DNA from 3 places in the Paenibacillus sp. FSL E2-0178 genome. Region 2 is predicted to be linked to each of the others. Evidence: predicted binding sites of a transcription regulator. Region 2 holds the regulator's gene; each other region holds the start of a gene.
The links. The regulator Rex, encoded in region 2, represses fermentation and respiration genes when NADH is low (regulators of the CRP and FNR family bind a similar motif). The targets are predictions, from matches to a motif close to TTGTGAAATATTTCACAA.

Region 1 (3,286 bases), 3.0 Mb from region 2:
TCAATGATGTAATTACCAAGTTCGATGACAAGTCAATTACATCCACCTTGTCCCTGCGCAAATATCTGTACGACCATACCAAGATCGGCGATGATCTGCAAATTACATTTTACCGCAATGGTGAAGTGAAGCAGGTGACGGTACAACTTCTTGAGAAACCCGAGGAATAAAACCGGAAGCCGCCGTATATAATAATAAGGCAGTCAGGATAACGGAAACGGTTCAAGCCGTCCTTTTATGCAAAATTTAAGAGGACGGAGCCCGTTTCAAGTCCAAATTAATGGGGTAAACAATGATATCGGCTATAAATATTACTATTTAGACCAACTGGTAACCCTTACATTGGGAAGAAGACCTTATAAGGGAAAAAACGGAGAAATTCGGATGGGACAGCTTGCCTTTGTTAATAAGGTGTGGTAACATGAAATTATTCATACAATTGATACCTAATTCTCGCATTGAAAAGGGTTGTCAAATGAATCACAACCTTTCTCAATGTGTGAATTTTTTCTTTGTCTGAAGATAAAAAGAACATATTAATTTAAATTTGTGGAGGTAACACACATGCAAACAGGTACAGTTAAATGGTTCAACGCAGAAAAAGGATTCGGTTTCATCGAAGTTGAAGGCGGAAGCGACGTATTCGTTCACTTCAGCGCAATCACTGGCGACGGCTTCAAAACTTTGGACGAAGGCCAACGCGTTGAATTCAACGTTGTTCAAGGCAACCGCGGACCACAAGCCGAAAACGTTGTAAAACTGTAATTAATAGAAGGTGCCGTCCCCGCTTGTGAAAGTTGGGACGGTCTTTTTTTATCGTTACTCAGCTTGTAACATAAAGGAAGGGAGGAACGGCAATGAACTACCGGAAGAAGCCTTTGGAGGAAGTACCGGAAGAAAATACCGCAATATGGGCCTGTACCAACGATGGATGTAACGGATGGATGAGGGATAATTTCGCATTTGAGCATGCGCCTTCTTGCCGTCTCTGTCATTCCCCGATGGTTCGTAGCATGAAGATGCTGCCGCAATTGCTTAATTCGAATGGCGATCTCAAATCGCTTAAGAAAGGTATTTCCATTACCTAAACCAATGCCTTTATGAACCAAGACAACTATAAATGATGGACAAATCCAAGACGGTGAAACCGTCTTATTTTTTTTGCTTTCTTTATGTAATATTGTGATATTTGTCACAAATTTATTGAATTTCATGCTCAAACAGGGTGTATAATGTGATAATTATCACACTTTAGGCCCTGAAAATTTGACAGAATAGACATATCGAATGGGGAGAAGGAAGGGGAGAAATATGGATACAGTAATGCTGTCGCGTATACAATTTGCGTCGACGACGATTTTTCATTATTTCTTTGTGCCGGTATCAATCGGACTAGCGCTCTTAATTGCTATTATGGAGACCATGTACGTTAGAAAAGGCAATGAAGAGTACAAAAGAATGGCGCAATTCTGGGGGAAGCTGTTCCTCATTAACTTCGCAGTAGGCGTAGTGACAGGGATATTGCAGGAGTTCCAGTTCGGAATGAACTGGTCTGACTATTCGCGCTTCGTCGGTGATGTTTTTGGAGCCCCGCTAGCTATTGAAGCCTTATTGGCATTCTTCCTGGAGTCCACGTTCATCGGAATCTGGATCTTCGGCTGGGATAAGGTATCCAAGCGTATTCATCTATTATCGATTTGGCTGGTGGCCTTCGGAACGATGCTCTCGGCATTCTGGATTCTGGCCGCCAACTCGTTCATGCAGCATCCGGTAGGTTTCCAGATCAACAACGGACGGGCTGAAATGAATGATATCTTCGCACTGATTACAAACGGTCAGCTGCTGGTGGAGTTCCCGCATACAGTGCTTGCCGCATACGCTACAGGCGCATTCCTGGTAACGGGGATCAGTGCTTATAAATTGCTTAAGAAGCAGGACGTGGCCTTTTTCCGTAAATCGTTCGAGATCGCGGCCATTGTCGGTATTATCTCTTCATTTGGCGTAGCTGTTGCCGGACATGCCCAAGCGCAGTATCTGGTTGAAACACAGCCAATGAAGATGGCTGCTTCTGAAGGGCTATGGGGTGAGAGCGGCGACCCGGCGCCATGGACGGTCTTTGCTAATATCGATACAGAGAATCAGACCAGCAGCGGAGAGGTGCAGATTCCGTATCTCCTCAGCTTCCTGTCTTATAGTAAATTCTCCGGTGAAGTTAAGGGTATGCTGGAGCTCCAGAAGGAGTACGAATTAGCGTATGGACCTGGAGATTATATCCCGCCTGTCAAAACAACCTTCTGGAGCTTCCGGATCATGGTTGCGGCAGGCTCGCTAATGATTGCACTTGGTGTGTATGCCATCTACCTCATGTGGCGCAAGAAGATGGACAAACCGAATACCTGGTTCATGCGGTTCATGTTCTGGGGGCTGCTGCTTCCACCGATTGCCAACACGTCAGGCTGGATTATGACGGAGATCGGGCGTCAGCCATGGACAGTATTCGGACTTATGACTACGGAAGACAGTGTATCACCTAATATTACAAGCGGACAGGTGTTGTTCTCGGTGATTTCGTTTACCGCAATCTATGCCATACTGGGTGCGGTAATGATCGGCCTGTTCATCAAGGTTATCAAAAAAGGTCCTTATGCTATGGATAACGAACACGGTGAATCCCACGATCCGTATAACAAGGAGGACTAACCCATGTCACTTAATGAATTATGGTTTCTGCTGATTGCGGTGCTGTTTGTCGGGTTCTTCTTCCTTGAAGGCTTTGACTTCGGTGTAGGGATGGAGACGCAGATTCTGGCCAAGAATGATACAGAGCGCCGGGTACTGATTAATTCCATCGGGCCGTTCTGGGATGCTAATGAGGTATGGCTGATTACAGGAGCGGGCGCGATGTTTGCCGCCTTCCCGCATTGGTATGCGACGCTGTTCAGCGGATTCTATATCCCGTTCGTGTTCGCTCTGCTGGCGCTGATTGCCCGCGGTGTTGCCTTCGAATTCAGAGGTAAACGCGATTCGAAGACGTGGCAGAAAACCTGGGATGTCTGCATCTTCTTCGGCAGCTTCCTGCCGCCGTTCCTGCTGGCTGTGGTATTCGCCAGCTTCATCAAAGGCCTGCCGATTGACGGGGATATGCAGATGTATGCCGGTTTCTTCGATATCGTAAATGCCTATACAGTCGTAGCGGGAATTACAGTAGTCCTGCTGTGTCTGGTACATGGACTGATGTTCACCACGCTCCGCACCCTGGGAGACTTGCAGGAGCGGGCCCGTAAGC
Region 2 (3,286 bases):
TGCCTGCCCTGCGCCAGACCCTGCAATCGTCCGGCAGTGAGCAGGCTTCGGAATGGAGCGGCGTTATCGACCGGATCTATCCGGATCTGCTTACCGTCAAGGAGTCATGGGATACACTTAGCGACAAGCTCTTCGGCCTGCTGCCTGAACGCAGCGATGCCGGAGCCGGTGAAGCCGGCCAGCTGGTCGCACGCCTGCAGCCGGGCAAGAAGCCCAAAGAGTGGGAGGAGCTGGCCGCTCTGGAGAATACACTTAACCTCAGCTTGAGCGATATCATCCGCAAGGGTGATAAAATGCTTAGTGAGATGCGTGATACGGACAGCCAGTCCTCTTCGGACAGTCTTGTGACGGATATCGGCGGGTTGTTCAAGGACTTGGCCTCCATCCGGGAGCAGATCCGTTTCTTTATGGGGCTGAATGACGAGAATATCGTGTACTGGCTGGAGGGGAGCGGCAATTACCGCGGCAAATCGCTGCAGATGTATGCCGTTCCGGTGGATGTGAGCACCCAACTCAGAGAGCTGTTCTTCGACAAGAAGAAGAGTATCATCCTGACCTCGGCCACCTTGTCTGTGGATAAGTCATTCCAGTTCATGATAGATAATCTCGGTCTTGGTGAGGCTGCAGAGCAGGGCCGTCTGATGACAGCCCTGCTTCCGTCGCCGTTCAAATACCGTGAGCAGGCACTGCTTGTCATTCCACGTGACTTCCCGAGTGTCAAGGGAAGCATTGGGGATGCCCGCTTTGTGGATACACTCGTCCATTCACTGGCAGAAACTGCCGTGGCTACCCGCGGGCGGATGCTGGTGCTCTTCACCTCCTACAAGATGCTGCGCCAGGTCTATGATCCGCTGAAGGAGGCCCTGGCTTCGCAGGATATCGCGGTGCTTGGACAAGGTGTAGAAGGCGGCAGCCGGAGCAAGCTGATCCGGCGGTTCCAGGACAGTTCGGCGTCAGTCTTGCTGGGTACGAGCAGCTTCTGGGAAGGTGTAGACATTCCCGGCGAAGCTTTGACCTGTCTGGCCATTGTCAGACTGCCGTTCCAGCCGCCCAATCATCCGCTGGCTGAGGCAAAGTCGGAGCTGCTCCAGGCACAGAAGAAGAATCCGTTCATGAAGCTGTCCGTCCCGCAGGCCGTAATCCGCTTCAAGCAAGGCTTCGGGCGGCTGGTCCGCACCGCGCAGGACCGCGGAATCGTTATTGTATATGATACCAGGGTAATCGAATCTTATTATGGGAAGTATTTCCTGTATTCGCTGCCCGGTCCCAAGATGGAGCATATGCTGACGGATCAGATCGTTCCGCGGATTGCAGAATGGCTTGAAGATGGCGGGGTTTAATAATCCGTCTCCGGTTGATATTATGTATAAGTAATTATTGTTCTGAAGTCCCGCGCTCAAGGGGTGCTGCCCAAACGGGCAGTCCCGGAGCACGGTTCCTATAACCGGCTTATCAAGCAGCATATGCTATCAAACCTAAGTGAATGCTTACGAAGCGAGTTTTGCGAAGTTGAATCAAGAAGTATATGCTATCAAACCTAAGTGAATGCTTACGAAGCGAGTTTTGCGAAGTTGAATCAAGCAGCATATGCTATCAAAACTTTTAGGAGGAGAAAACATGAAATCGGATAAAATATCGGAGGCCGTCGTTCGCAGACTCCCAGTGTACCTGCGTTTCCTGAACGATCTCCAAAAACGTGAAATCTCAACAGTTTCTTCTCAGGAGCTGGGACAGAAGCTTGATCTCAACCCCGCCCAGATCCGTAAGGACCTGGCTTATTTTGGTGATTTCGGCAGAAAAGGCATTGGTTATGATGTCTCTTATCTGATTGAGAAGATCCGGCATATTCTCAAGCTGGACCAGCAGATTAATGTAGCTCTGGTAGGTGCAGGTAATCTCGGCCACGCCTTATCGAATTACAATGCCTACTTGAAGGATACGATGAAGATTACAGCTATATTTGATGCTTATGAGCCCAAGGTAGGCCAGCAGATCAACTCGTTGACTGTTCAGCCGATGAGTGAGCTGGGGGATACCATTCGTGCACAGGGCATCCGCATCGGGATTATTACCGTTCCGGACAGTGAAGCACAGAACGTTGCTGACATTCTGGTGGATTCCGGCATTGAGGCGATCCTGAATTTTGCCCCTGTCATTCTTAAGACTCCATCCAATATCCGGATTCATGCCGCCGATTTCACTACGGATTTGCAGAGTCTGGCTTATTATTTGCATGACGGAAAGGACGAAGCTGAAGATGAGCAGCAATAAAACCATTATTAAAGATGGACGTTTTCTGGTGCCTGGCAGCGATAAGCCGGTGCTGAGCGGTTATATGACCATCGAAAATGATCTGATTACTTACATAGGTGAAGCGAAGCCTGTAATTGAAGAGGATGCCGAGGTTATTGACGGCAGCCGGCTGCTGTTCATGCCGGGTCTCGTCAACACCCACGGCCATGCGGCAATGTCCCTGCTGCGCGGGTACGGTGATGATATGGTACTGCAGGCTTGGCTCCAGGAAAAAATGTGGCCGATGGAAGAGAAATTCACTGGTGAGGATGTGTACTGGGGCACTTCGCTATCCGTTCTTGAGATGCTGAAGGGCGGAACTACGACCTTCCTCGACATGTATGATCATATGGACCGGGTTGCTGAGGTTACCGAGCAGTCAGGCATCCGTGCAGTACTTATGCGCGGTGTTATTGGCCTGTGTCCGGAAGAGGTGCAGAATCATAAGCTGGCGGAAGCCATTGCTTTTGCCCGGAACTGGCATGGCAAGGCTGACGGCAGAATTACTGCAATGCTCTCGCCGCATGCGCCTTACACCTGTCCTCCGGAGTTCTTCATGAAGTTTGTCCAGGCGGCTCATGATCTTGATCTGCCGATGCACACGCATATGTCCGAAACACGTCATGAGGTGGAGCAGAATGTGGCCGATTACGGCCTGCGCCCGGTCGCTCATCTGGAGAAGCTGGGAATGTTTTCCCGGCCGTCTCTGATCGCCCACGGTGTTCATCTGAATGATGAAGAGATTGAGATTCTGGCCCGCCACAATGTCGGCGTATCCCACAATCCCGGCAGCAATCTGAAGCTGGCCAGCGGAGTAGCCCGTGTTCCTGAGCTGCTCAGAGCAGGCGTTAAGGTCTCCCTGGGTACGGACGGAGCGGCAAGCAACAACAACCTGGATATGTTCGAAGAGATGCGGCTGGCCGCGCTGATCCACAAAGGCGTAAGCGGTGATCCTACAGCAGTACCGGCTCCAGAGGCACTGCTGATGGCGACC
Region 3 (3,286 bases), 3.3 Mb from region 2:
GCTGGCCTGATTAACGGCTTTACGGATGGTACTTTCCGGCCAACTCAAGAAATTACGCATCAAGAGATGATTATTATGCTGGTCAACGCTTCGAATAATGGTGTAATGAGCACAGGTGTAAATAAGTCCGCTTCGGCATCTGTTCCCGAAAATTTACCGGACTGGGCAAAACCTTATTATGTTATTGCCTTGGACCGTGGGATTCTGCCGGTAAACAGTCCATTCCAATTCCAGGCCGGTAAGAAAACTGAGCGTCAGGAAAGTGCAACATTACTCTACAATTTAATGAAGGTATTGAAGCTTACGAATGATTTGTAAATTCGGTGAAGGGCGGCATTTTTAAGCTTCCGCGCTTTATGGAGATCACAAAAAGGCGCCCTTAGGGGTGTCTTTTTAATTTCGGGTTTGAACGCTATCATTCACCCTAATATGATATATTTAATATTGAAGTTTAGGCTCGACCCGACGAAGGAGTACTACATGACACAATTTGTCTACAAGCAAATTATTGATGACCTCAAAATGAAGATTTTTGCGGGACGGTTTGCTGATATGAGATTGCCGGATGAGCGTAGTCTCAGTGAAACGTATCAGGTTAGCCGCAGTACAATTAAGCGTGCGCTGACCAAGATGGAGAGTTACGGCATAATTTTCAAGAAACGCGGATCGGGAACCTTTATTAACCCGCTGTACATAAAAAACGATTCGATTTTTAATTACGAGGGCTCTAATCTGGGGGTCTCCGACAACTTTCAAATGCATGGCAAGAAGCCGGAGATCAAAGTACTGAACTTCGAGGTTATCCGGCCAACAGAAGAGCTTCAGCGTGATTTGTTCTTGCAGCCCCATGATTTTGTATATAAAATTGTCCGCCTGCGCCTGTTTGATGAGGAGCCCTTTATGATTGAGACCGGATATATTCCGATTAAAATTGTACAGGATCTCGATATGGCGATTATCGAAGGATCGATCTTTCATTATCTGGAGGAGTCGCGCAATCTGGCGGTTACTAAATCTTTTTTATCTATTTTTGCCGAGCCTTCCCTGCCTAGTGATCAGGAATTGCTCCACTTGAAGGAGAATGAGCCTGTTGGAATCATGGAAGGGATCTTCTTCCTGGATAACGGGACGCCGTTTGAATTCTCGCATATGCGCTTCCATTACCAGTACCTGAAATTCAACACATTCGTGTCTGTTCATTAAGGAAACATCAGAATAATGTAATCACGCAAGGCCGGGATTTTGTTCCGGTCTTTTTAGTTTGTCCCAGGAAGTTCTAGAGGGAGATGGAGGTTGAAAAAAAGGATTGTGAAATAAATTACAATCTCATACATATTTATAAAAATTATCCTCATTTTATAACTAATTTGCTGCGAACTTCATACTATGTTCAAAATTTCACAATATTGGACCGTATCAATTGCTAAAAAGATTGAATTTATTAAAGCCAGGAGTATGATGTAACTGTAGAAGTGATACATTCAAAATACAAAGATAAAAATTAGGGAGTGGAAGAAATGGGATTATCAATCGCACAGGTGGATTATTCTTCTAAAACTTATTTGGCAAAGCTTGACGCCTACTGGCGCGCAACTAACTACATCTCCGTGGGTCAGCTCTATTTGAAGGATAATCCGTTGTTAAGAGAACCTTTGAAGGACGCAGACGTAAAAGTGAAGCCAATCGGACACTGGGGCACCATCCCTGGGCAGAACTTTATCTATGCGCATCTGAACCGCGTAATTACTAAATATGATTTGGATATGTTCTATATTGAAGGTCCGGGCCATGGCGGTCAGGTTATGGTATCGAACTCCTATCTGGACGGAAGTTACACTGAAATCTACCCGCAGATCACTCAGGATATCCCTGGACTGAAGAAATTGTTCAAACAGTTCTCCTTCCCGGGCGGAGTGGCTTCCCATGCTGCCCCAGAAACACCAGGATCGATTCATGAAGGCGGCGAGCTGGGTTACTCCTTGTCTCACAGTGTGGGCGCAGTTCTGGATAATCCGAACCTGATCTCGGCAGTTGTTGTAGGTGACGGCGAAGCAGAGACCGGACCTCTGGCGGCTTCCTGGTTCTCCAACCGGTTCATTAACCCGATTACAGATGGTGCGGTGCTGCCGATTCTGCATTTGAACGGCTTCAAGATCAGCAACCCGACCATTCTGTCCCGGATGTCGAGAGAAGAGTTAACGGCTTATTTTGCAGGAAGCGGCTGGGAACCGTTCTTCGTGGAAGGCGAGAATCCTGATCTGATGCATCCGGAAATGGCTAAGGTTCTGGACACCATTATTGAGAAGATTGAAGCGATTCAGAAGAATGCCCGTGAAAATAACGACACCACACGCCCTGCTTGGCCGATGCTCGTCTTCCGTACGCCTAAAGGCTGGACCGGTCCGAAAGCATGGGACGGCGTGCCGAATGAAGGCTCCTTCCGGGCCCATCAGGTGCCGATTCCGGTAGATCAGAAGAACATGAAGCATGCACCGGCATTGCTCGAATGGCTGAGCAGCTACAGACCTGAAGAATTATTTGATGAGAATGGCCGTTTGAACGCGGATCTGGCTGAGATTCTGCCTGTAGGCAACAGACGTATGGGGATGAACCCTGTAACGAACGCCGGTAACCTGATCAAAGATCTGCACAAGCCGAATTTCCGCAACTATGCACTGGATAATTCCGTACCGGGTCAAGTGATCGCGCAGGATATGGCGGTACTGGGCAAGTATCTGAAAGAGGTTGTAACGCTCAACGAAGAGAACCGCAACTTCCGGATCTTCGGACCGGATGAAACGATGTCGAACCGTCTGGGACCTGTGTTTGAAGTAACCAAACGCCAGTGGATGGATTCCATCAAGGAACCGCAGGATGAATTCCTGGCTCCTTATGGCCGTGTCATTGACTCCCAATTATCCGAGCATCAGGCGGAAGGCTTCCTGGAAGGATATGTATTAACCGGACGCCACGGCTTCTTTGCCAGCTATGAAGCGTTCCTGCGCGTTGTTGATTCGATGATTACCCAGCACTTCAAATGGCTGCGCAAGGCTACAGATCAAACCTGGCGCGCAGATATTCCATCCTTGAACGTTATTGCCACATCAACCGTGTTCCAGCAGGATCATAACGGTTACACTCACCAGGATCCGGGTCTGCTGGGTCACCTGGCTGATAAGAAGCCGGAATTTATCCGTGAGTATCTGCCGGCGGATGCCAATTCCCTGCTGGCTGTCTTCGACACTATTCTGAATGACCGTCAGAAGATCAACCTGATTGTATCGTC

Region 1: the regulator Rex is predicted to act here: its motif matches at 1,181-1,198, upstream of MHI42_RS20715 (cytochrome ubiquinol oxidase subunit I).
Region 3: the regulator Rex is predicted to act here: its motif matches at 1,307-1,324, upstream of MHI42_RS19405 (phosphoketolase family protein).

Annotation. Positions count from the first base shown of each region.
Region 1 is NZ_CP151953.1:4,772,297-4,775,582, forward strand. It holds gene MHI42_RS20700 (trypsin-like peptidase domain-containing protein) at 1-170, shown strand, start outside; gene MHI42_RS20705 (cold-shock protein) at 565-765, shown strand; gene MHI42_RS20710 (cold-shock protein) at 858-1,088, shown strand; gene MHI42_RS20715 (cytochrome ubiquinol oxidase subunit I) at 1,312-2,700, shown strand; gene cydB (cytochrome d ubiquinol oxidase subunit II) at 2,704-3,286, shown strand, end outside.
Region 2 is NZ_CP151953.1:7,762,037-7,765,322, forward strand. It holds gene dinG (ATP-dependent DNA helicase DinG) at 1-1,340, shown strand, start outside; gene MHI42_RS33445 (redox-sensing transcriptional repressor Rex) at 1,618-2,271, shown strand; gene MHI42_RS33450 (amidohydrolase) at 2,258-3,286, shown strand, end outside.
Region 3 is NZ_CP151953.1:4,499,954-4,503,239, reverse strand. It holds gene MHI42_RS19415 (S-layer homology domain-containing protein) at 1-318, shown strand, start outside; gene MHI42_RS19410 (GntR family transcriptional regulator) at 481-1,203, shown strand; gene MHI42_RS19405 (phosphoketolase family protein) at 1,518-3,286, shown strand, end outside.